Linked DNA regions of Hymenobacter swuensis DY53. The protein of the gene in region 3 binds, or shares a complex with, the protein of the main gene of each other region. Links are inferred from orthologs where the notes say so. Each region holds a gene or a part of one and is shown on either strand. Other genes may lie near its edges. The genes, in order: rplL, rplA and HSW_RS18020.

Region 1 (2,751 bases), 180 kb from region 3 along the record:
GTGCCGACTTCGTTGGTCTGGATGACTACATCGCCAAAATCGAGAAAGGCTGGACCGACATCGACGTAATCATCACGATGCCGTCGGTAATGGCTAAGGTTGGTCGTCTGGGCCGCGTACTGGGTCCTCGTGGCCTGATGCCAAACCCCAAGTCGGGCACGGTAACGACGGACGTAGCCAAAGCGGTGCAGGAAGTGAAAGCTGGTAAAATCGACTTCAAAGTTGACAAAACCGGTATCATCCACTGCTCGGTTGGTAAAGTGTCGTTCGATGACCAGAAGCTGGCTGAAAACGCCATTGAAGTAATTCAGACGCTGCTGCGTTTGAAGCCTTCTTCGGCAAAAGGCACGTACATCAAGAGCATCACGCTCTCGAGCACGATGTCGCCTGCTGTTCCGGTTGACACCTCGGTAACTTCCGCATAATTTAAATCAACACGACGATATGATCCGGGAAGACAAACAAGCCCTCGTCGACGAGTTGAGCGAGAAGTTTCAATCGCACAACGCGTTCTACATTGCCGATGCTTCGGGAATGTCGGTGGCGAAAATCAACGAATTCCGTCGCCTGTGCTTCAACCGCGGCATGGAGTTCAAAGTCTACAAGAACACGTTCATCCGTAAGGCTCTCGACACCCTCGGTGGCGATACCTCGGAGATGGACGCGGCACTGGTAGGCCAGTCGGGCATCCTGTTCTCGAAAGAGTCGGGCAATGCTCCAGCCAAGCTGTTGCAGGACTTCTACAAGTCGCAGAACTACAGCAAAACGGCTGTAATTCGCCCTGCATTCAAAGGCGCTTACGTTGACTCCGGCGTGTACGTGGGAGCCGATCAGTTGAGCACCCTCAGCACCTTGAAAGGTAAAAACGAGTTGATCGGTGATGTTATCGGTCTGCTTCAGTCGCCCGCCAAAAATGTTATCTCGGCTCTTACGAGCGGTGGCAACAAGCTGGCTGGTATCCTCAAAACGCTTGCCGAAAAAGAAGAGGTTGCAGGCTAACCGCTGCTCATCTTTTTCACCCTCAATTTCCTTCAACAACCCCCTTTTTAACAATCTACAGAAATGGCAGATTTGAAAGCATTCGCCGAGCAGCTCGTTAGCCTGACGGTAAAAGAAGTAAACGAACTGGCTACCATCCTGAAAGACGAGTACGGCATTGAGCCCGCTGCTGCTGCTCCCGTAATGATGCAGGGCGGTGGTGGCGCTGCTGCTGACGCTCCTGAGGAGAAAACCACGTTCGACGTGATCCTGAAGTCGGCTGGTTCGGCTAAACTGGCCGTTGTGAAACTGGTGAAAGATCTGACCGGTCTGGGCCTGAAAGAGGCCAAAGAACTGGTTGACGGTGCTCCTAAGGCCCTGAAAGAAGGTGTTTCTAAAGACGAGGCTGAAGGCCTGAAGAAGCAACTGGAAGAAGCCGGCGCTGAAGTAGAAGTTAAGTAATTTCTGCTGGCTGCTCTTAAAACCAGCAAATAAGGGAGAGGCCTGGCAACTAAGCCAGGTCTTTTCCTGTTTGTAGGCAACAAACTACCCGGAAGTTCGTTTGCACGCCGCTTTGCGGCTTTTTGTGCCTACGGATGCCAGAAGCGCAAGGTTCTGCTTTGCGCTTTCGTGCGCCCGCTACTTCCGCCACATCTCTCAAGGTAGCCGTTCTGCGGCTATCCTGTTCTGGATTCTCCCAGTGTCCATTTCCTAACCCCACATACATTGGCTACACCGAAAGCACAGTCAGGTCTGCAAAAGCTGCAAGCTGCTGACGAGCGGATCAACTTCGCCAAGATTAAAAAGGTTATTGAGTATCCGGATTTCCTGGACGTGCAGGTTCGCTCGTTCATGGATTTCTTCCAGTTGGAAACGGCTGCCGAGAACCGTACCGATGAGGGCCTGTTCAAAGTATTCGCCGAGAACTTTCCGATTTCGGACTCGCGCGAAAACTTCGTGCTGACCTTCCTCGATTACCACGTTGACCCGCCCAAGTACTCGGTTGACGAGTGCATCGACCGCGGCCTCACGTATTCGGTTCCGCTGAAAGCCAAGTTGCGCCTAGTCTGCAATGACTCGGACAACGAGGATTTCGAAACAATTGAGCAGGAAGTGTTCCTCGGGAACATTCCCTACATGACCGAAAAGGGCTCGTTCGTTATCAACGGTGCTGAGCGCGTTATCGTATCGCAGCTGCACCGCTCGCCGGGCGTATTCTTCGCCCAGAGCAAGCACACGAACGGTACCAAGCTGTACTCGGCCCGGATCATCCCGTTCAAAGGCTCGTGGATTGAGTTTGCCACGGACGTGAACAACGTGATGTACGCGTATATCGACCGGAAGAAGAAATTCCCGGTTACGACGCTGTTGCGCGCCATCGGCTACGGCACCGACAAAGACATCCTCGACCTGTTCGGGCTGTCGGAGGAAGTGAAGGCCGATAAAAAGAACCTCAAGAAAGCCGTCGGCCGCAAGCTGGCCGCCCGGGTGCTGCGCACCTGGACGGAAGACTTCGTGGACGAGGACACCGGGGAAGTGGTTTCCATCGACCGGAACGAGGTATTGCTGGAGCGCGACTCCACCATCGAGGAGGACGACATCGACACGATCCTGAACGCCGGGGCCAAGTCGGTGATTCTGCACCGCGAGAATGTAAACATTGCCGACTACGCAATCATTTACAACACGCTGCAGAAGGACAACTCCAACTCGGAGAAAGAAGCCGTGGAGCAAATCTATCGTCAGCTCCGGAACACGGAGGCCCCCGACGAA
Region 2 (10,615 bases), 180 kb from region 3 along the record:
GCATCCGTAGGCACAAAAAGCCGCAAAGCGGCGTGCAAACGAACTTCCGGGTAGTTTGTTGCCTACAAACAGGAAAAGACCTGGCTTAGTTGCCAGGCCTCTCCCTTATTTGCTGGTTTTAAGAGCAGCCAGCAGAAATTACTTAACTTCTACTTCAGCGCCGGCTTCTTCCAGTTGCTTCTTCAGGCCTTCAGCCTCGTCTTTAGAAACACCTTCTTTCAGGGCCTTAGGAGCACCGTCAACCAGTTCTTTGGCCTCTTTCAGGCCCAGACCGGTCAGATCTTTCACCAGTTTCACAACGGCCAGTTTAGCCGAACCAGCCGACTTCAGGATCACGTCGAACGTGGTTTTCTCCTCAGGAGCGTCAGCAGCAGCGCCACCACCGCCCTGCATCATTACGGGAGCAGCAGCAGCGGGCTCAATGCCGTACTCGTCTTTCAGGATGGTAGCCAGTTCGTTTACTTCTTTTACCGTCAGGCTAACGAGCTGCTCGGCGAATGCTTTCAAATCTGCCATTTCTGTAGATTGTTAAAAAGGGGGTTGTTGAAGGAAATTGAGGGTGAAAAAGATGAGCAGCGGTTAGCCTGCAACCTCTTCTTTTTCGGCAAGCGTTTTGAGGATACCAGCCAGCTTGTTGCCACCGCTCGTAAGAGCCGAGATAACATTTTTGGCGGGCGACTGAAGCAGACCGATAACATCACCGATCAACTCGTTTTTACCTTTCAAGGTGCTGAGGGTGCTCAACTGATCGGCTCCCACGTACACGCCGGAGTCAACGTAAGCGCCTTTGAATGCAGGGCGAATTACAGCCGTTTTGCTGTAGTTCTGCGACTTGTAGAAGTCCTGCAACAGCTTGGCTGGAGCATTGCCCGACTCTTTCGAGAACAGGATGCCCGACTGGCCTACCAGTGCCGCGTCCATCTCCGAGGTATCGCCACCGAGGGTGTCGAGAGCCTTACGGATGAACGTGTTCTTGTAGACTTTGAACTCCATGCCGCGGTTGAAGCACAGGCGACGGAATTCGTTGATTTTCGCCACCGACATTCCCGAAGCATCGGCAATGTAGAACGCGTTGTGCGATTGAAACTTCTCGCTCAACTCGTCGACGAGGGCTTGTTTGTCTTCCCGGATCATATCGTCGTGTTGATTTAAATTATGCGGAAGTTACCGAGGTGTCAACCGGAACAGCAGGCGACATCGTGCTCGAGAGCGTGATGCTCTTGATGTACGTGCCTTTTGCCGAAGAAGGCTTCAAACGCAGCAGCGTCTGAATTACTTCAATGGCGTTTTCAGCCAGCTTCTGGTCATCGAACGACACTTTACCAACCGAGCAGTGGATGATACCGGTTTTGTCAACTTTGAAGTCGATTTTACCAGCTTTCACTTCCTGCACCGCTTTGGCTACGTCCGTCGTTACCGTGCCCGACTTGGGGTTTGGCATCAGGCCACGAGGACCCAGTACGCGGCCCAGACGACCAACCTTAGCCATTACCGACGGCATCGTGATGATTACGTCGATGTCGGTCCAGCCTTTCTCGATTTTGGCGATGTAGTCATCCAGACCAACGAAGTCGGCACCAGCTGCAGTAGCTTCGGCTTCTTTGTCGGCGGTAACCAGGGCCAGAACACGAACGGTTTTACCGGTACCGTGGGGCAGCGTAGCTACGCCACGTACCATTTGGTCGGCTTTGCGGGGGTCTACGCCCAGACGCACGTCGATGTCAACTGAGGCGTCAAACTTGGTATAGGTGATATCCTTTACCACTTTGGCAGCTTCAACCAGGCTCCGAACTTCGGTCAGGTCATGCTTGGCAAGGGCTTCCTTGCGCTTTTTGCTAATTGCCATGTCTACTCCGTCGTTAAATTATTCAGCGAAAGGAGAAGTACCCGACACGGTGATGCCCATGCTACGAGCCGTACCAGCTACCTGCTTCATTGCCGACTCTACCTTGAAGGCATTGAGGTCGGGCATTTTCGTCTCGGCGATGGTGCGTACTTGGTCCCACGATACCGACCCTACCTTGTTACGGTTCGGCTCTTTCGAACCGCTCTGGAGCTTGGCTGCTTCCATGAGCAGAACCGGCACCGGAGGCGTTTTCACCACGAAGTCGAACGACTTATCGGTGTACATGGTGATGAGTACAGGACAAACTTGGCCGGCCTTATCCTGGGTGCGAGCATTGAATTGCTTGCAGAACTCCATGATGTTAAGGCCTTTGCTACCAAGTGCAGGTCCAACCGGCGGCGCGGGGTTCGCGGCGCCTCCCTTTATCTGAAGCTTCAGATAACCTCTAATTTCCTTGGCCATTTGGTTTGTAAGGCTTCGGATGCAGCATCGTAACACGCAGCATCCTCAGTTTTTTGATTGCTCCTGAGTGGAAGCACCACCGGTCCGGAGCGGATAACCGATGACGTTTTATCTATCTGAAACTACTAAGTGAGAAGATGGCAAGCCATTCTCGCACCAGCTAGTTTCATTGCTAAATCAAACTTCCTTTTCAACCTGCGTGTAGCTCAACTCCATGGGCTGGCTACGGCCGAATATTTTTACAATGACGTTCAGACGCTTACGCTCCTCGAACACCTCGGATACGTTGCCTGACATACCGGCAAAGCCACCGTCCACAATCTTCACCAGTTCGCCTACTACAAAAGGCGTTTCCAGGGAAGCAGCTTGTTCTTCCACTTCATCCACAATCCCGAGGATGCGGTTTACTTCGGAAATATGCAGCGGAACGGGCTTGGTATTTTGGTTAGCGGCCTTACCCTCTTTATCGCTCAGAAAACCAATGACGCCAGGTGTGCTGGTAATGATATGGTCTACTTCACCGTGGGTCAGGTCGGCGTGAATGATGATATAACCGGGATACAGGTTCCGCTCACGGACGCGCTTCTTACCGTTGCGCATCTCGAACACCTTCTCCACCGGAATCAATACCTGGGGCACCAAATCGGAAAGACCATGACGGCCAATCTCGGTTTCCAGATAAGTTTTGGCTTTTTTCTCCTGCCCGCTAACCGAGCGGACTACGTACCATTTCAACTCGCCCATTGTCGTCGTATGTTCTACCGATTAACGGACTGAGTTATAAAATGCCTCCAGGCTTTCCTTGAAGGCCACATCCAGCAAACCAACTACCACTGCAAAAAGCAACGAGCCAATCAAAACTAAGCCGGCACTTTTCTGCAATTCTTCCAGTGAAGGCCACGTCACTTTGTAGCGCATCTCTTCGGAAGTTTCCCGGAAGTAGTTCGTTAGCTTGCTCATGGTAGTGGCACCGATTGGTGTTTTAAAACTACGGCTGCCGAAGCAGCCGTAGTTCTGTGTTGCACGGGCGGAGAGATTCGAACTCCCATCAAAGGTTTTGGAGACCTCTATTCTACCCTTGAACTACGCCCGTGTGTACGTCCCTTCCCGTCAAGGTACTGGATTGGGACTGCAAATGTATGGAACTCTTTAAACAAAACAAATCCGCTCCCGAAAATTTCGAGAGCGGATCTGTATTATTTCACGCGCAGTTGGTTAAAACTACTCGGTGATTTCGGTTACCTGACCGGCACCTACCGTACGGCCACCCTCACGGATAGCGAAACGCAGGCCTTTCTCCATAGCTACCGAGTTGATTAGCTCAACCGAGATAGTTACGTTGTCGCCGGGCATTACCATTTCTACACCCTCGGCCAGCGTGATGATGCCGGTTACGTCAGTGGTGCGGAAATAGAACTGGGGACGGTAGTTGTTGAAGAATGGCGTATGACGGCCACCTTCTTCTTTCGACAGCACGTACACCTCAGCTTTGAACTTGGTGTGGGGCTTAACCGAACCGGGCTTGCAGATAACCATACCACGACGGATGGCTTCTTTTTCAATACCACGGAGCAGCAGACCTACGTTGTCACCAGCTTCACCACGGTCCAGGATTTTGCGGAACATCTCAACGCCCGTTACGGTCGACTTGAGGTTCTCAGCACCCATACCGAGGATTTCAACTTGCTCACCCGAGTTGATGATACCACGCTCGATACGGCCGGTAGCAACCGTTCCACGGCCAGTGATAGAGAACACGTCCTCTACGGGCATCAGGAAGGGCAGGTCGGTCAGACGAGCAGGAATCGGAATGTAGCTATCAACAGCAGCCATCAGCTCTTCGATCTTGGGAACCCAAGCAGCGTCACCGTTCAGGCCACCCAGAGCCGAGCCCTGAATTACCGGAATGTTGTCGCCATCGAAGTCATAGAACGACAGCAGTTCACGGATTTCCATTTCCACCAGCTCGAGGAGCTCGGGGTCATCCACCATGTCCACTTTGTTCATGAATACAACCAGCTGAGGAACACCTACCTGGCGAGCGAGCAGGATGTGCTCACGCGTCTGGGGCATCGGACCGTCGGTAGCAGCCACTACGAGGATAGCGCCGTCCATCTGGGCAGCACCCGTTACCATGTTCTTCACATAGTCAGCGTGACCGGGGCAGTCAACGTGAGCATAGTGACGATTTTCGGTAGCGTATTCTACGTGCGAAGTGTTGATCGTGATACCACGCTCTTTTTCTTCGGGAGCATTGTCGATCGAAGAGAAGTCGCGCTTGGCAGCCAGACCCTTGTTAGCCAGAACCATGGTAATGGCGGCGGTGAGGGTAGTCTTGCCGTGGTCCACGTGACCAATCGTGCCGATGTTTACGTGCGGCTTGGACCGGTCAAAATTTTCTTTAGCCATTGTAAAGAGATTAAGAGGAATTTTGAGGTGATGAGAGGGAAACGCGACTAGCCTATACAGTAAGAAAGCGAAACACAGCTCCGCTTAGTCGGGACTGCACGTCGCTTTACTTGCTGACAGTTCCAAACGGTGCAGTCACGCTACTCCGTTGGTACTCGTAATTCTGAGCCATTTATGGGATTTGAACCCATGACCTCTTCCTTACCAAGGAAGTGCTCTACCACTGAGCTAAAACGGCTGATTTTTTTTGCGAAGATACAACGGGACAAGAACAATTGCCAATATTAATGACTGATGTACTCTATCCTGTTTATTCCGAACAATGAGCGGGAGACGAGGTTCGAACCCGCGACCTGCAGCTTGGAAGGCTGCCGCTCTACCAGCTGAGCTACTCCCGCGTGTGAAGAAGTTACAAACAGCGAACTGCAAGAATTTCACAGTTCGCCGCTTGTAGCTTAACCGTGGGGGGAGAAGGATTCGAACCTTCGAAAGCTTACGCTAACAGAGTTACAGTCTGTCCCATTTGGCCGCTCTGGAACCCCCCCGGTTTGTTTTCTTCCGCCGAATGCGGATGTCTTTCCCTTTTCAACAGACGCCGCCGATGCGGTTACTGTGTCGATTGGAGTTGCAAAATTAGTGGCTTTCCGATGCAAGTCAAGGGCTACGGGAAAAAGGTTTTTATTTTCTCACTCGTCGAGTTTAAAAACGCCACCTTCCTGTGATTATAATCCACTGATTACCTAGTATAAACAGTGCAATTTCGCTTTGACTACTTCTTCGAAAAAAAGTTGATTATTTTTTTATTGTATCAGGCTGTACATGGATTTTAAACTCTCATCCTTCTCTTTACTGCGGATATCCTGCAGCACAGGTTTCAGTGCAGGCATGCTTGCCACGAGTTCGTGTAGACCTTTGTAAGCTCCCAGTCGGACGTACACCTGCGGATGGGTGCGGGCCATAGTTTCAAGACGCTGAATCCCTTTTTCCCGTTCAATGGGCGGAATTCGCTGCATCAGCGTCCCGAAGTTTTCGAGCATTACGTACAGGACTTCTGCTGGGGCATCCTGGCTGCGTTGCAGAAACCAAGGATAATCATCAATGGTACCGTTGCGCCCGTAGTAGCTGGAGAGGGCTGTCAGCAGTGCAGGGTTACGTGTATTCTGTAATGCGGCCACCTGGCTGCGTGTAGTAGACACGGGGGCCTTGGACAAGGCCTCAATAGCGGCTCCGGCAACTAGGTAGGAGCTGTCCTTCAGAGCCGTATTATAAACTTCGCTGAAGTCTTCATTAACGAAGGACGACAGCACACTGATAGCATTGGCCCGTACGGCACCATTCTTTTCGTTGAGCGCAACCCGCTGTAAGTCCTTTCGAACAGCGTTGCCTTCGGCCCCACGGTATCGGCGCAAGCCATCCAGGGCCGCTACTCTGGTCGCCCAGAACGGATCATTCAGGGCAGTACGGAAGGCAGAACTGACCAATAAATCTGCTGACTTGCTACGCAACCCCTGAATGGCCTGATACTTCTGCAAGTAGCCTCGCGCGTGGTTCAGCTGAAACAATAGTTCTTCCTGACTTTGGGTTTCATCGATATCCGCCAGCAAGGTTCCGTCGTCATCAAATTTCACCAGATTAGGACGCTGGTTTACTTGGAGCCGGAACGTTTGATTGGCTTTTGTAATGAGAATACGGTGCTCCGTCGCCTGATTATTATTCCAAGTGGCAACTGTAACCGGCAGACGATACACAGGCTGGTAGAGCGTGTCCTGCACCTGCTGCACCCGTAGCACGACCTGGCTGTTTTCATAAGTGTGCGTAACGCGCAGCTCCGGGTGTCCGCGCTGCAGGAACCACTGGTCGAAAAACCACATCAGATCCTCCCCAGTGGTTTCCTCGAAAGCAATGCGCAGCTTGGCTATTTCGGAGGCTGAGAGCTTATTGGTAGTAAGGTAGCGGTTAAGGGAGGTGAAGAAGGCTTCTTCGCCTACGTATTTGCGCAGCATATGTAGTACACGGCCACCCTTGTCATAAGAATGGCGGTCAAACATATCCTCCTGGCTGGCATAGTGGTAACGGATAAGTGGTTCCCGCTTGGTTTGCGCTTCTTCGAGGTAGTTGCGCAGTTTGGTTTGCTGCACGTAGGCCGCGGCATCAGCACCATACTTGTGTTCAGCCCACAACAATTCCGAATAATCGGCGAAGGACTCGTTGAGCGGCAGGTTGCTCCAGGATTCAGTGGTTACGTAGTCGCCAAACCACTGGTGGAACAGCTCATGCGCAATGACTGACTCGGAAGATGCGTACGACACATCGGGTAACTCACGGGGCGTAAATTGCACCAGTTGCTGCTGGAACGTAGAAGCCGTGGTGTTTTCCATTGCACCTGAAACGAAGTCGTGTACGGCGACCTGCGCGTACTTGTCCCATGGGTAATCAACCCCCAACTTTTTGGAGAAGAACTCCAGCATGGCCGGCGTGTTGCCAAACACCTGTTTAGCCGTGTACTGATATGCGGGGTCCACATAGTAATCCACGGGCTTACCGCGCCACGTATCCGATACCACGGCAAAGTCGCCGACGGCTAGCATGGCGAGGTAAGGGGCGTGAGGCTGACTAAGTTTCCACGTATCAGTGCGGGTGCCATCGGGGTTGCGGCGCGAGGCGGTGAGCAGCCCGTTGGAAAGGGTTTTCTGGCCGCTTTCTACCGTCAGGCTGATTTCCTGCGTCATCCGCTGGTTGGGCCTATCGATGGTAGGGAACCAGCAGGAGCTACCTTCCGTCTCGCCCTGGGTCCAGACTTGGCGGGGTTTGACTTTATCGGTACCTAGTGGGTTGATAAAATAGAGCCCTTTGTCGTCAGTAATGGCCTCACTGCCGCCTTTGGGCAGCTCATTGGGCTTGGCCACATATTGGATCCGGAGCTGGTACTGCTCAGTGCGCTGGTAGAGCCGGTCAAGACTGATAGTGAGCTTCTTCTTATCGTAGCTGTATTTAAGGTCTTTACCCTTGCGGGAGCTGTTCATCAACTCCACGCTTTTCACATCAAAACCCTTAGCATCCAGCACCAACTGGCTTTGGGGATAAAAGTGCGGCCGAAGTGTAAGAACGGCAGTACCTATCAGCCATTGCTTAGCCCAATCGAACCGGATGTCCAGCTTGGTGTCCGTCAGATCGTGCACGATGGTGACCGCGGGCTGCTGAGGATTGGTAGCGGGCAGCCAGTTAGGAATGGGCATGACGGAATTTGTCACCGTCGGCTGGGCCGGTGTTTCAGGGGCTTTTTTGCGCACGGGGTGGCTCACCGAAGAGGCCGGACGACTGGATTTAACTACCTGAGCAGAAGCCGTAAACTGACACATCAGCACCAGCGTAAGGGCACCGAGGACCGGGTATTTCATGCGGAAAGGCACTAGGATATTGGGGGGGTCAAGTTCCGAATTTATTTCAGAATTGGCCTATCTTTAAGCCCTTTTCCGCCCCACTCCTGCCCTCTTCGCATGTTACAGGTACGTACTGATGCCGCCCCCCAACAAAACTGGGAGGTTGACTACCGCCCCGGCGGCCCCATCACCGTCAACGGTGAACCTTTCGCGTGGGATATTGCTCCGTTGGGCAACGGCCGCTACCATGTAGTCCACGAAGGCCGTTCCTATACTGCTGAGCTGGTATCGGCAGACTATGCAGCCAAAACTTTTGTACTGAAGCTCAACGGTCAGCAGATTACACTGCAGGCCAAGGACCGTTTCGACCTGCTACTGGATAAGCTGGGCATGAGCAACGCCGCTGCCAGTAAAGTAAATGAGTTGAAAGCCCCTATGCCTGGTCTGATTGTGGACATTCGGGTGGCAGCGGGACAGACGGTGCAGAAAGGCGACCCGCTATTGGTACTGGAAGCCATGAAGATGGAAAACATCCTCAAAGCTCCCGGTGAAGGTACCGTGGCGGCCATCAAAGTAACTTTACGCGACAACGTTACCAAAGGCCAGGTGCTGATTCAGTTTAGCTAGGCTCTTATCCTGTTTTCGCTTCGGGCCGTAAGCGGATACCACGTGGCCTCTCCCGCTGGTACCCGCTTACGGCCTACTCACGTACACTCGCGTTCCACGCTTAACCTCTCTCGTTTTGAAGTACAACCGAATCCTGCTGAAACTAAGCGGTGAGGCCCTGATGGGCCAGCAGCAATACGGAATTGATGCCGTACGGCTCATGCAGTACGCTGAAGAAATCAAGGCGGCCGCCGCTACGGGCACCCAGGTGGCCGTAGTTATCGGGGGCGGCAATATTTTCCGGGGCGTACAGGCGGAAGCCTTTGGCCTCGACCGGGTACAGGGCGACTACATGGGCATGCTGGCCACCGTTATCAACTCGATGGCCCTGCAGAGTGCGCTAGAAAAGCTGGGGGTAAATACCAGACTCCTCTCGGGGGTTACCATACAACGGGTATGTGAGCCGTACATCCGTCGGCGGGCCATGCGCCACCTGGAGAAAGGCCGCGTGGTGATTTTCGGGGCCGGCATCGGTTCGCCCTACTTCACAACCGATTCGGCGGCCTCGCTACGGGCTATTGAAATTGAGGCTGACGTAGTACTGAAAGGTACCCGCGTGGACGGCATCTACACGGCCGATCCGGAGAAAGACCCTTCTGCGGTCCGGTTCCCCGAAATTACCTTCGATGAGGTAATGGAAAAGAACCTCAACGTGATGGACATGACAGCCTTCACGCTGTGCAAAGAGAATAACCTGCCTATCATTGTGTTCGACATGAACAAAGGGGGGAATCTCCAGCGACTACTCGATGGCGAGAGTGTGGGTACGCTCGTGAGTATGCACGGCAGCCAGAAAGCCCCGCTCGACCCGAACCATAGTAGCCTGCAACCCGCCCTCAATGAAGGCGAAGAACAAGCCTAAAGCAGCAACGGACGGTTTGCTCCGCCCGGTAAAAGCCAACCGACTACCTATTCAACACCCAACTTTCAACACTTAACTTTTCAGAAGTGGACGAAGAAATTAAATTTTACCTGGACGAGGCCGAAGAATCGATGGGCAAGGCTCTGCAGCATACGCAAGTGGAGTTTGCCCGCATCCGGGCCGGCAAAGCCTCTCCTGCCATGCTCGATTCTATTCGGGTAGATTACTACGGCACCCCGACGCCCATTGCCAATGTGGCTAACGTAGCGGCTCCTGATGCCCGCACGCTGTTCATCAAGCCTTGGGAGAAAAACATGATCAGTGAAATTGCCAAGGCCATCAAAAATAGCGACTTGGGCCTCAACCCCCAGTCGGATGCCGAAGGCGTGCGCCTCAACATCCCGCCCATGACGGAGGAACGTCGCCGAGACTTGGTAAAACAGGCCAAGAATGAGTCAGAAAGCGGCAAAGTACGTATTCGGGCCATTCGCAAGGACGTGAATGAGGCCCTGCGCAAGCTGCAGAAAGACGGCGCTTCGGAAGATTCCGTGAAGGATGCCGAAGCCAAAGTGCAAAAGTTCACCGACACCTACATCAGCAAAGTAGATGAATTTCTCGGCAAGAAGGAGTCGGAAATCATGACCATCTGAGTAGAGAAGTGAGCCATAAGAAGTGAGAGGTGAGACTCCCGTTCTAAAACCCAAACGGGCCGATAGAACGGGAGTCTCACCTCTCACTTCTTATGGCTCACTTCTCTATTTCCAGTAGCCGGCAGTCAGAATCTGTTGTTCCACGGCTTCTGGCACGAGGTAGCGGATGGATTTACCTGTACGCACACACTCACGCACGAAAGTAGCCGAGATATCCAGCAACGGGGCTTCTACAACCCGTACGCCGGACCGCGCATTAACCTCCGTAGCATCTACGCCGGGACGAGGATATACGTAAATTTCATTCTCCGTCAGGATGCGTTCAGCCTCTTTCCAGCGG
Region 3 (10,702 bases):
ATCGGAATATTCAGCTAATACCTGATGATAGTAGCCACGAGCCTGCTCTCCTTGACCAAGTTGCGAATAGCAAAACGCAATGTTGTTTAATGCTATTTCCCGGTATCCCATTTGGCTGGTGCTGAGCATAAAAATAAAACGCCACTTATCCAGCCATGCTTTCTCGCAGAAGTAGGTATAGCTTTGCTCAAAATGCGGAATAGCATTTAGAAAGTCTCCCTTTCTGATTAACTGCATTCCCCGCTGCTGATGTTTTCCTAGTGTACTGCGAAGAGTCCAGCTAAGCAAATAAGCCGTTAGTATAGCAGGCAATAGACACTGGATAAAGTTAAGGGAGGAAATATACGTACCCAGCCATGCTAAGAGTACAATTAATCCATAGAATACAACATAGGCAATCCAGGATATATTTCTGACTGTTGGCGTCTTGGACATCGTATTCTGTATAGCCGTTTAAATAGTCTATTTCTCTGCGCAGCTGTCATCCTGAGTACAGCACAGGATCTTACCATGTCAGAATAATCCGTTCCAGTGTAGTAAAGTCCTTCGCTGTGCTCAGCACGACAGACGGTACTATTGCTACTCCCGCTCCCGCCGGATATCGTTCAGGATTTGCTGGCCGCCGCGGACCAGTACGCTTTCGGCTACCCGAATGCCCAGCTGTTCGGCATCTGTTGGAGGAGCCGATTGGGTTTCCTCAATGAACTGTTGCCCGTCGAGACTGATGAGGCCGCCGTGGAGCTGTATCGTCTGGCCATTGGCCGTGAGGGTAGCCAGTGCAAAGCTGGGAATACTGCAGCCACCTTCCATTGTGCGCAGAAACGCGCGCTCGGCCGCTAGGCACACATGGGTAGCGGCATGGTCGAGGATGCGGTGCAACTCGGTTTTCAGGGCCGGCTCCAGGTTACGGGCGCACTCAATGGCTACGCTGCCCTGGCCGGTGGCCGGCACGTACTGCGTTTCGGGCAGAATGTGGCGGATGAAGCCATCATATTCCATCCGGTGGACACCGGCGTAGGCTAGTACCAGGGCATGGTACTGGCCTTCTTCCAGCTTGCGCAAGCGAGTCTGCAGGTTACCGCGGGCTTCAGCCGTAGTAGCATGCGGCAGAAAACGGCGCAGCATTGCCTTGCGGCGGGTGCTGCTGGTACCCAGTACCAGATCAGCACGCCCTAAGTCCAGGTTCGGGTCGAAGCTGACCACCACATCGTTCACCCGCTCCCGCTCCATGAAGGCCAGTAGTTCCAGATCGGCCGGAATGCTGCTCTGCACATCCTTGGCACTGTGCACGGCAATATCAATGTGGCCGGTACGCAGGCTTTCCTCTAATTCCTCGGTGAAAACCCCTTTGGAGCCAATCTTATCCAGAGAACGGTCCAGCACCACGTCACCTTTAGTGGTGATGATGACGATTTCCGGGGTGAGGCCAGCGGCCGTCAGCTGGTCGGCTACATGGTGCGCCTGCCACAAAGCCAGCTTGCTGCCGCGTGTGCCAATACGAATGGAAGTTTTCACTTGGAAATGGAAACGTAAAATGGGAAACTTGAAGCGGCGCTGCCCCTGCGGCTCATGCCACCGCAAAGATACGCCACCCTCTTTAGCCGACTGGCTATAGCAGCTTTAACACTGACTATACCATTTGACCAAAGTGTATTTTATGCTTTTCTGAGGCCACGAAGCACTTTCTGACAGTTCAAGCCTGCCGTAGCAGCTCGGCTACCCTCAGGGAAATGTCCAGAAAAATCATGCGCGGGTTGGCATTGCGCTCCACATGGTAATGCGCGTCGTTGAGTTCCTGGGCCAGTGGGCTGGCGTTGCGGGGCGTCACGAAGCGGCTGAAGTTTTGTACAAACGCCTGCTCCTGCGTGGGTAAGTGCGGCACCAGTTGCGCATCAAGGCCAAACAGCAACACCTTGCGCACCAGTGTGAGGGCGTACTGCAGAAACTCCTTCTGGTTTTCGCGGCCCAGCTTCTGAAATTCGTCACTTTTCTCCAGCATCTCGGCCACTTTATTGCCGTAGCAGGTCCTCATCCAGTCGGTGAAGAGCCGGAAGTAGTCGTGCTCGGCGGCCGTTGCGGCCTGTGCCGCCAGCGCCTCTCCAATGTTGCCCTGCGTAAGCTGGGCCAGCTGGTGCGCCTTCACTTCGGGCACCTGCCGGGTATCACGCAGCCAGGTCGCCAGTTCCGGCTCGGCCACAGCCCGCACCATCACCGCCTGCACCCGGCTGGTGATGGTGGGCAGCAGTTGCTCGGGGGCATAGCTTACCAACAGAAACACGGTGGCGGGTGGCGGCTCTTCCAGCAGCTTGAGCACGGCGTTGGCAGCGGCCGGGTGCATCAGCTCGGGCAGCCAGATAATGACCAGCTTGAACCGCGCCTCGAAGGCCTTCAGGCTTACCAGCCGCAGCAGCTGCACGCTTTCCTCCTTGGAGATGCTACCCTGCTTGTTCTCGGCCCCAATGTGCTGCATCCAGTCGTTGAGGCCCTGGTAGGGGTTTTCCAACACGAAGCTGCGCCACTCCGCCCCGAACTTGCTGCTCACCGCATCCTTCGCCACGGCTTTGGTCGTCGTCACGGGCACGATGAAGTTGAGGTCGGGGTGAATGAGCTTGTCGATTTTCTGACAGCTCGGGCAGTGGCCGCAGGAATCCTCGGCCTCCGACATGCGGGCCTCACAGTTCAGAAACGCCGCGTACGCCAACGCAAGAGCCAGGGCCGCCGAGCCCTCGGCCCCGCGAAACAGTTGGGCGTGGGCCACATGGTTGCGCCGCACGCCGCCCAACAGCAGCTGCTTCACCTGTTGCTGACCGGGGATATCAGAGAAACGCATTTAGCGAGACACAAACTGAATAATGAAACTCATCAGGAAATTGAATCCTACCTGTGTAAACACAAGCAGAAAGAGCTGCCCTACACTTCCTAAGACCCTGGTGGCAGAGGTCATTTCTTTCTGCAGAAACCTGTTTAACAAGACGATACCCATCACACCAAAAATCACAGCAGCAACTCCACTCCCCGTGTCAGCGGCAAAGCTGCACAGAGCAAGCACCAATTCTAAAAGGACTGCAAAAGCCAGGAAAAGCTGGTTGCACCATTGCAGAGCTCGAGTCATTGCCACAAGCAATTAGTTGTTTTGAGTCTCGGCTAACCCGTTTACAACTCCGTGCCAGCAGCCGGGGCGACTGACGTAGCCTTCTCCCACACCCGGTCCTTGGCAGTAGCGTCGTAGACGTGCTGCATGATACCTTGCTCCACAGCGTCGTAAGCCAGTTGGCGGCGGGCCATCACGCGCTCCGCTACTTCGGTTACTTTAGGCAGCTTGAAGGTTTCGAAGCCGGCGGCCCCGCCCCAGCTGAAGCTCGGAATAAAGGTGCGCGGGAAGCCGGCTCCGAAGATGTTGGCCCCCACGCCCACCACTGTTCCGGTGTTGAACATGGTGTTGATGCCGCACTTGCTATGGTCGCCCATCATCAGGCCACAGAACTGCTGGCCGGTGTTTACGAAGCGGCCCGCCGAGTGGCTCCAGATCTTGACGGGCGCGTAGTTGTTTTTGAGGTTGCTGGTGTTGGTATCGGCTCCCAGGTTGCACCACTCGCCAATCACGGAGTTGCCCAGGTAGCCGTCGTGGCCCTTGTTGGAGTAGCCCAGCAGGATGCTGTTGCCCACTTCGCCGCCCACTTTCGAGTACGGCCCCACGGTATTGTCGCCGCGCATTTTGGCCCCGGCGTTGATGTGGCTACCCTCACAGAGCGCCAGCGGACCGCTGATGATGGCCCCCTCGTGCACCTGCGAGTTGCGGCCCAGGTAAATCGGACCGTTTTCGGCGTTGAGAATAGCCGCCCGGATTTTCACGCCCGGCTCGATGAAGATGTTTTCCGGCGCGTACACGATGGTGTGCGCGTCGCCGATAGGGGCCGAGGTACGGCCGGCCGTCAGCAGCGCAAAGTCGCGGCGGATTTCGGCCCCGTTGCGCAGGAACAGGTGCCACACCTCCCGGATGACGGTCACGGGCTCGGCCACGTCGCGGGTTTTCTGGAAGCCTTCCTGAATCAGCTCGGCCACTTGGGTAGCATCGGATAAATGGGCTGCCACTAGCAGCTCGCCATCAAACAAGGCCTCGCCGGGCACCAGGGCCTGCACCTGGCGGGTGAGCAGGTCATCGGGGCATACGGCCCCGTTGATAACCAGCGCCGGCCCCTGGGTGTTGCCAGCCGGAAATTTTGCCTGTAGATAGTCCTGGGTCAGATACCCGATTTGCTTAACAGCCAGCCGGTGCTGCCATTTTTCAGCCAGCGTGAGAATGCCGCAGCGCAGCGCTGCCACGGGCCGGGTGAAGGTGAAAGGCAGCAGGTGAGGCCGAATGGCGGGGTCGTCGAAAAGCAGAACGTGCATGATGAATGGAGCGGTTAGCTACGGGCGGTTAGCTGATAGTTTTAGCGGCCGGGTTCAGCCACTGGAGGCATGAGAGCACAAAAATGGCAAATAAAAAACTCCCCCCGGATTCCGGAGGGAGTTCCCTAAGAAAAGCTAACAGCCAGCAGCTACCAGCTGATAGCTTATGAAAAGCTATTTCTTCTTGTAACGGGTCATGAACTTCTCTACGCGGCCAGCCGTGTCGAGGAGCACGTTTTTACCGGTGTAGAACGGGTGCGACTCCGAGCTAACTTCCACCTTAATAACGGGGTAAGTCTTGCCATCCTCCATCGTGATGTTCTCGGTCGAGTTCATCGTGGAGCGGGTTACAAATTTGAAGCCGCTGGAGGTGTCCTGAAACACGACTTCGCGATACTCGGGGTGAATGTCTTTTTTCATGGTCGTAGTGCCGTTTGTACCTTGGTCCCGGCCGATTTTGCGGAAGGGACTGCAAAAGTACATGTTACGCCCGAATTTCAAAAGCACTTTCCTCCTTTTCCGCGCGCCCGGTCAGACTTAACACTAGCATCACGTACTTTTCGTCCGGATACCTGTATACTTACTTCGTAGTTGTTACGCTGCTATTCCGCTGTTTCTATGCCCCGAACTGTTACTGCTCTGCTTGTCTTGCTGCTACTTTCCGTGTTGGCGTACGGAGCCGGCGTTACGCTGTTCCGAGCCCAGACCCAGGGCGACAGTGTACATCTGGAGTGGAATGCGGCCAGTGAGCCGGGGGTCAGCGGCTATGATGTGTACCGCCAAGACTACCCCTCCGACGACTTTGACCGACTCGCCCGCCTGAGTCCTACCGCGCAGCCCCATTACCTCGACCAGGACGTGTACCGCACCACGGCCGGGCGCGGCCCCGTCATCTACCGCCTCGATATACATACGGCTACCGGTTTGCGCACCTTTCATACTACGCCCGCACCGGCCGAGGAAAACATGATGGCCCGCTCCTGGGACACCATCAAACTCATGTTCCGCTAGGGAACACCTGAGCAAGCGGAGTAACTGCATAATTTTGAGACGCAATACATTTGTTTTGTCTATTTGCGCAGTTTTGCTGCGCTTTTGATGGAGCAAATTCCCAAACCTGCCCGCGTCTTACTCCGCCACTTCACTACTCTCCCATGCGCCTTTGCTTTGCTTCCAACAATGCCCACAAGCTGGATGAAATCCGGCCACTGCTGCCCGCTTCTATGGAGCTACTGAGTCTGGCTGATATTGGCTGTACTGAGGAACTCCCCGAAACCCAGGATACGCTGGAAGGCAACGCCCTGCAGAAGGCCAGGTACGTGTGGGACCATTTTGGCGTGGCCTGCTTCGCCGATGATACCGGCCTAGAGGTGACGGCCCTGCACGGCGAGCCGGGCGTATACTCGGCGCGGTATGCCGGCCCCCAGCGCCGTGCCGAAGACAACGTGCAGAAGCTGCTGCGAGAGTTGCAAGGGGCTTCTGACCGCAGCGCGCAGTTCCGGACGGTAGTGGCTTTGGTGCTTTCCGCCACTGAGGTACACACCTTTGATGGGGCGGTGGCCGGGTACATCACCGAGCAGGTGCAGGGAACCGACGGCTTCGGCTACGACCCCGTATTTCAGCCGGCTGAGGGGGACGGCCGCACCTTTGCCCAGATGACGCTGGCCGAGAAGAATGCCATCAGCCACCGCAGCCGTGCCGTGGCCGGGCTGGTGGCTTTCCTCAGCAATAGCACGGGGCTTTAAGCGCGGCTCCGGCCGTTGTACCGACGAGCTGACTCAGGCCGGGGCCACGAGCCGTGCGCGGCGGCACAATTTCAGGAAAACGCCGCACCCCTCCGCTAGATTTCTTACTTTTGCAGGGTTGGCCCTTCCGGTACGGGCCTATTCCCCCCATCATGCAACACCCCTTCATCGTCGGTATCACGGGCGGCAGCGCCTCCGGCAAAACCACCTTTCTGCGCCGGCTGCTGGCTTCGTTTCCCGAAGAAGAAATCTGCCTGATTTCGCAGGACAACTACTACCACCCCCGGGAAAACCAGTCGGTAGATGCCCAGGGCGTCACCAATTTCGACTTACCCAGCAGCATCGACTCGGCGGCCTACGCGGCCGATGTACTACGCATCAGTCAGGGTTTGGAAGTGCGCCGTCAGGAGTACACCTTTAACAACCCCAACGTGGTGCCTGCCGAGCTGGTTTTCCGGCCAGCTCCTATTGTAGTGGTAGAAGGAATTTTCGTGTTCTACTTCGAGGAAGTGGCCAAACTGCTTGATCTGAAAGTGTACATCGATGCGCAGGAGCACGTGAAGCTGCAGCGCCGCATTGTGCGCGACCGGGACGAGCGGGGCTACGACCTGGCCGACGTGTTGTACCGCTACACCAACCACGTAGCCCCCACCTACGAGAAGTACATCCAGCCGTTCAAGCAGGATGCCGACATCGTAATTCCCAACAACCGGCACTTCGAGAAAGGGCTGGATGTACTGGTTTCCTTTCTGCGCAGTAAAGTAGCCGCCGCAAGTTAGTCGCGCTGACTTGTAGCCTGCAGCCCTGAAAAAAAGAGTCTCCGACAACTTCGGAGACTCTTTTTTTTACCCGGTTTTTAGGCTGCGCAAACAGCTTTTGCAGCCCCGGACGCAAAAACCTATATTTGTAGCTCTTACCCCCACCACGTTGCTTTTCCTCACCGCGTTTTTGCCTCGCCTGCGTTTTGCCCTCATCACAGCCACGTTGCTGATGGTGCTGGGGCTGAACCACCAGGCCGTGGCTACGCTGCGGGTATTGCCGGCTGGCCACCAGGCCCGCGTGGATGCCGCACCGCGCACGGCCGTGATAAAGCAGCGCGTGAACCTCGAAGCTACTTCGCCGCTGAGTTGGGTGGTAGCTCCGGCGGCCGATGCCTGGCTGCCGCTTCCGGTACTGCTGCCCATTACGCGGTGGCTGCCGGCCTGCCCTGCAGGTCCCCGCTCCCGCCCCAGTGCCATTCCGGACGCTTTCCGGACGCGTTTATTGCAGGCTGCACTGTCGCCCCAGGCTCCTTAACGAGCGGGGCCGGTTTCCTTTTTCTGCGCTATTGCTCCAGCCTCACCGCCTGCTGACGCGGGTGGCTGTCTGCCAGTTGCGGCACGATACGGCTTAAACAGTCATTGGCTACGCTTATACATACGTCAGCTTCCCTCCTTTCCGGATTATCAACCCACTTTTTCATGCGTAATAAAGGACTCATCATTACGCTGACGCTGCTTGTGTCGGCGTTGTGCATTTACTTCCTCTCACTGACTCTCGTCTCGCGCGGGGTGCAGCGGGATGCGGCGCGCTATGCTTCGCGCGGCGGCCAGACCAACGAAAAGCAGCGTCAGCACTACCTCGATTCGGTGTGGCGCGCGCCCGTATTCGGCCCGCTTACTTATAAAGATGTTCGGCAGTCGGAGCTGGGCTTGGGCCTGGACCTGAACGGCGGTATGCACCTGACACTGGAGGTTTCGCCGGTGGAAATTGTGCGCGCCATGAGCGGCAACTCCAAAGACCCGGTATTTAACAAGGCCATGACGCAGGCGCAGGAACTGCGCAAAACCAACCCGTCTACGCCTTTCACTACCCTGTTTGCCCAGTCGTTCCAGCAGGTTGCGCCGTCTGACAAGATGGCCCGCATTTTTGCTAACACCACCAACAAAGGAGCCATTGATATCAATGCTTCCAACGAGAAGGTAGTAAGCGAAATTAACAAGCAGATTGAAGAAGCCATTGACCGCTCTTTCAACATTCTGCGCACTCGTATTGACAAGTTCGGCACCAGCCAGCCCAGCATTCAGCGGGTGAAAGGCACCGGCCGTATTCAGATTGAGCTTCCCGGCGTAGACAACCCCGACCGGGTACGGAAGCTGGTACAAGGCCAGGCCAAGCTGGAGTTTTGGGAAGTATGGCGGCAGGATGAGTTTGCCCCCTACCTGAACCAACTGAACCAGGTGCTGAGCGCCAAGGAGCAGGCCACTGCTACGCCCGCCGTAGCCCAGGCCGCTACCGATACCGCCGCCGCTGCTACCACTGCCGGCGACTCGACCTCCCTGGCCAGCCAACTGGCCAAAAAAGACCCGAAGACCACAGCCAAAGCTGACTCGGCCGCACCGCAGAAAAACGTGCTGGCCAGCCTGTTCACCATGCCCGGCACGCTGGGCTCGAACATCCGGGATACGGCACGCGTGAATGCCATGCTGCGCAGCCCCGATACCCGCGCGGTATTGCCCACTAACCTCACTTTCATGTGGGGGGTGAAGCCCGATGTAATTGACGGCCAGGAATACCTGCAGCTCTACGCCATCCGGAAGTCGCGCGACGTGGAAGCCCCGATTGGCGGCGAAGTAATCAGCGAGGCCCGTGGCGACTTTGACCAGCTCAGCGGCCGCGCCGAAGTGAGCATGCAGATGAATCCCAATGGTGCGCGCAAATGGGAGCGGCTTACCGGCGCCAATATCGGCCGTCAGGTAGCCATTGTGCTTGATGACAACGTGTACTCAGCACCGGTAGTGCAGGCCGAAATTGCCGGCGGTAGCTCCAGCATTTCGGGCAACTTCACCATTGAAGAAGCCCAGGATCTGGCCAACATTCTGAAAGCCGGTAAGCTGCCCGCTCCTACCCGCATTGTGGAAGAAGCGGTAGTAGGCCCTTCGCTGGGCAAGGAAGCCACCAACCAGGGGCTGTACTCCACGCTGGGCGGTCTGGCCATCATTATGGTATTTATGGCTGCTTATTACGGCCGTGCCGGTCTGGTAGCCAACGCCGCCCTGCTGTTCAACCTGTTCCTGATTATGGGCGTGCTGGCCCAGCTGTCATTTGCTCTTACGCTGCCCGGCATTGCGGGTCTGCTGCTGGTAATTGCGGCTTCAGTAGATGCTAACGTACTGATATTTGAGCGTATCCGGGAGGAGCTTGACCATGGGCTGCAGCCGACTGATGCCATCAACAAAGGGTATTCCCGCGCAATTTCGGCCATTTTCGACTCTAACGTAACGCAGCTGATTATTGCCCTGATTCTGGGCTTCTTCGGCACAGGTCCGGTACAGAACTTTGCCATTACCCTGGGTATCGGTGTGTTCACCTCGTTCCTGTCGGCCGTGTACGTGTCGCGTCTCATCATTGAGCGGATGGTGAAGAACAACAACGCCAACCTCAGCTTCAGCACCTCTATCTCGCGCAACCTGTTTAAGGGGCTCAACCTGGATATTGTGGGCAAGCGCAAGATTGCCTACACCTTGTCTACGGTGTTTATTCTCATCGGCTTCGGGCTGATGTACCTGCAGGGCGGGCCCAACCTGGGCGTTGACTTCCGGGGAGGCCGCGAGTACATCGTGAATTTCAGCAAGCCGGTAGTGGCTTCTGATGTGCGCGACCTGCTGACTGATGACTACTTTGGCGGTGCAGGCACGGAGGTAAAAACCTTCGGTGCCGAGAACCGGCTGCGTATCACCACCGGCTATCTGGCGACTGATGAGAGCGTGGATGCTGATAAGAAGGTGGAAGCCGCCATGTTCAAAGGACTGAACACGAAGTATGCGGCTCTGTCGCCGAAGAAAGCAAGCTCCTCGAAAGTGGGGGCAACTATTGCCGACGACATTAAGCGCACTTCCGTGTTGAGCCTGGGGCTCACGCTGCTGGCTATTTTCGTGTACGTACTGTTCCGATTCGAGAAGTGGCAGTATTCGATGGCCGCCGTTGTGGCCCTGTTCCACGATGCGCTGCTGGTTATTGCTTGCTTCCCCATTGCGCGGGCGTTTGGCCTGAACTATGAAATGGACCAGGTGTTCGTGGCGGCTATCCTGACGACCATCGGTTTCTCGATGAATGATACCATCGTTATCTACGACCGAATCCGGGAATATCTGCGGGAGAATAAGCACTTGACTTTTGCGCAGGTAGTAAACCCGGCCCTGAACAGTACGTTCTCCCGCACCATGATTACGTTTACGACGGTATTCCTGGTGATGGTGGTACTGTACATCTTCGGGGGTGAAACGCTCCGTTCGTTCTCCTTCGCCATGATTCTGGGTATCATCTTCGGCACGTACTCCTCGCTGTACATTGCCGCTCCGCTGATTCTGGATACGTATGGCCGCAAGGAAAAAGACCGCCTCAACACGGCCGAAGCCGACGCGCCCAAGCTGAACACCGCTGCCCAGGCGTAACGGCCGGATAAACGTACGGGGCAAACCCGAAGTAACTCTCAACCCAGAATTCCCAAAGAGCCCGACCAGCAGGTCGGGCTCTTTTTTTATTAACTTATCTGAATACTTCAGGCAACCTTTCTGAAGCCACCA

Evidence for each region.
Region 1: HSW_RS18020 (region 3) and rplL share a complex: the UniProt entries of both Escherichia coli proteins name them as parts of the 50S ribosomal subunit. The link is inferred for Hymenobacter swuensis DY53 from one-to-one orthologs.
Region 2: HSW_RS18020 (region 3) and rplA share a complex: the UniProt entries of both Escherichia coli proteins name them as parts of the 50S ribosomal subunit. The link is inferred for Hymenobacter swuensis DY53 from one-to-one orthologs.

What each region holds. Positions count from the first base shown.
Region 1 is NZ_CP007145.1:4,064,251-4,067,001, reverse strand. It holds rplL (50S ribosomal protein L7/L12), read left to right. Parts: upstream 1-1,062; coding sequence 1,063-1,440; downstream 1,441-2,751. Other genes in the region: rpoB (DNA-directed RNA polymerase subunit beta), read left to right, coding at 1,732-2,751; rplJ (50S ribosomal protein L10), read left to right, coding at 445-999; rplA (50S ribosomal protein L1), read left to right, coding at 1-425. UniProt on the Escherichia coli protein: The binding site for several of the GTPase factors involved in protein synthesis (IF-2, EF-Tu, EF-G and RF3). Is thus essential for accurate translation.
Region 2 is NZ_CP007145.1:4,065,424-4,076,038, forward strand. The notes cover bases 1-2,732. They hold rplA (50S ribosomal protein L1), read right to left. Parts: upstream 1,847-2,732; coding sequence 1,154-1,846; downstream 1-1,153. Other genes in these bases: rplL (50S ribosomal protein L7/L12), read right to left, coding at 139-516; rplJ (50S ribosomal protein L10), read right to left, coding at 580-1,134; rplK (50S ribosomal protein L11), read right to left, coding at 1,865-2,308; nusG (transcription termination/antitermination protein NusG), read right to left, coding at 2,486-2,732. Outside these bases: more of nusG, read right to left, coding at 2,733-3,052; preprotein translocase subunit SecE, read right to left, coding at 3,074-3,268; tuf (elongation factor Tu), read right to left, coding at 3,530-4,717; HSW_RS18905 (M1 family metallopeptidase), read right to left, coding at 5,518-8,115; HSW_RS18910 (biotin/lipoyl-containing protein), read left to right, coding at 8,215-8,724; pyrH (UMP kinase), read left to right, coding at 8,840-9,625; frr (ribosome recycling factor), read left to right, coding at 9,712-10,275; nadD (nicotinate (nicotinamide) nucleotide adenylyltransferase), read right to left, coding at 10,381-10,615. UniProt on the Escherichia coli protein: One of the primary rRNA binding proteins, it binds very close to the 3'-end of the 23S rRNA. Forms part of the L1 stalk. It is often not seen in high-resolution crystal structures, but can be seen in cryo_EM and 3D reconstruction models.
Region 3 is NZ_CP007145.1:3,882,907-3,893,608, forward strand. What follows is about bases 3,190-6,008. They hold HSW_RS18020 (type B 50S ribosomal protein L31), read right to left. Parts: upstream 4,813-6,008; coding sequence 4,567-4,812; downstream 3,190-4,566. Other genes in these bases: HSW_RS18015 (GlmU family protein), read right to left, coding at 3,190-4,392; HSW_RS18025 (hypothetical protein), read left to right, coding at 5,011-5,403; rdgB (RdgB/HAM1 family non-canonical purine NTP pyrophosphatase), read left to right, coding at 5,547-6,008. Also shown: HSW_RS24395 (tetratricopeptide repeat protein), read right to left, coding at 1-435; hemC (hydroxymethylbilane synthase), read right to left, coding at 580-1,515; HSW_RS18005 (DNA polymerase III subunit), read right to left, coding at 1,694-2,830; HSW_RS18010 (hypothetical protein), read right to left, coding at 2,831-3,112; more of HSW_RS18015, read right to left, coding at 3,154-3,189; more of rdgB, read left to right, coding at 6,009-6,137; HSW_RS18035 (uridine kinase family protein), read left to right, coding at 6,290-6,916; HSW_RS18040 (hypothetical protein), read left to right, coding at 7,086-7,433; protein translocase subunit SecDF, read left to right, coding at 7,598-10,570.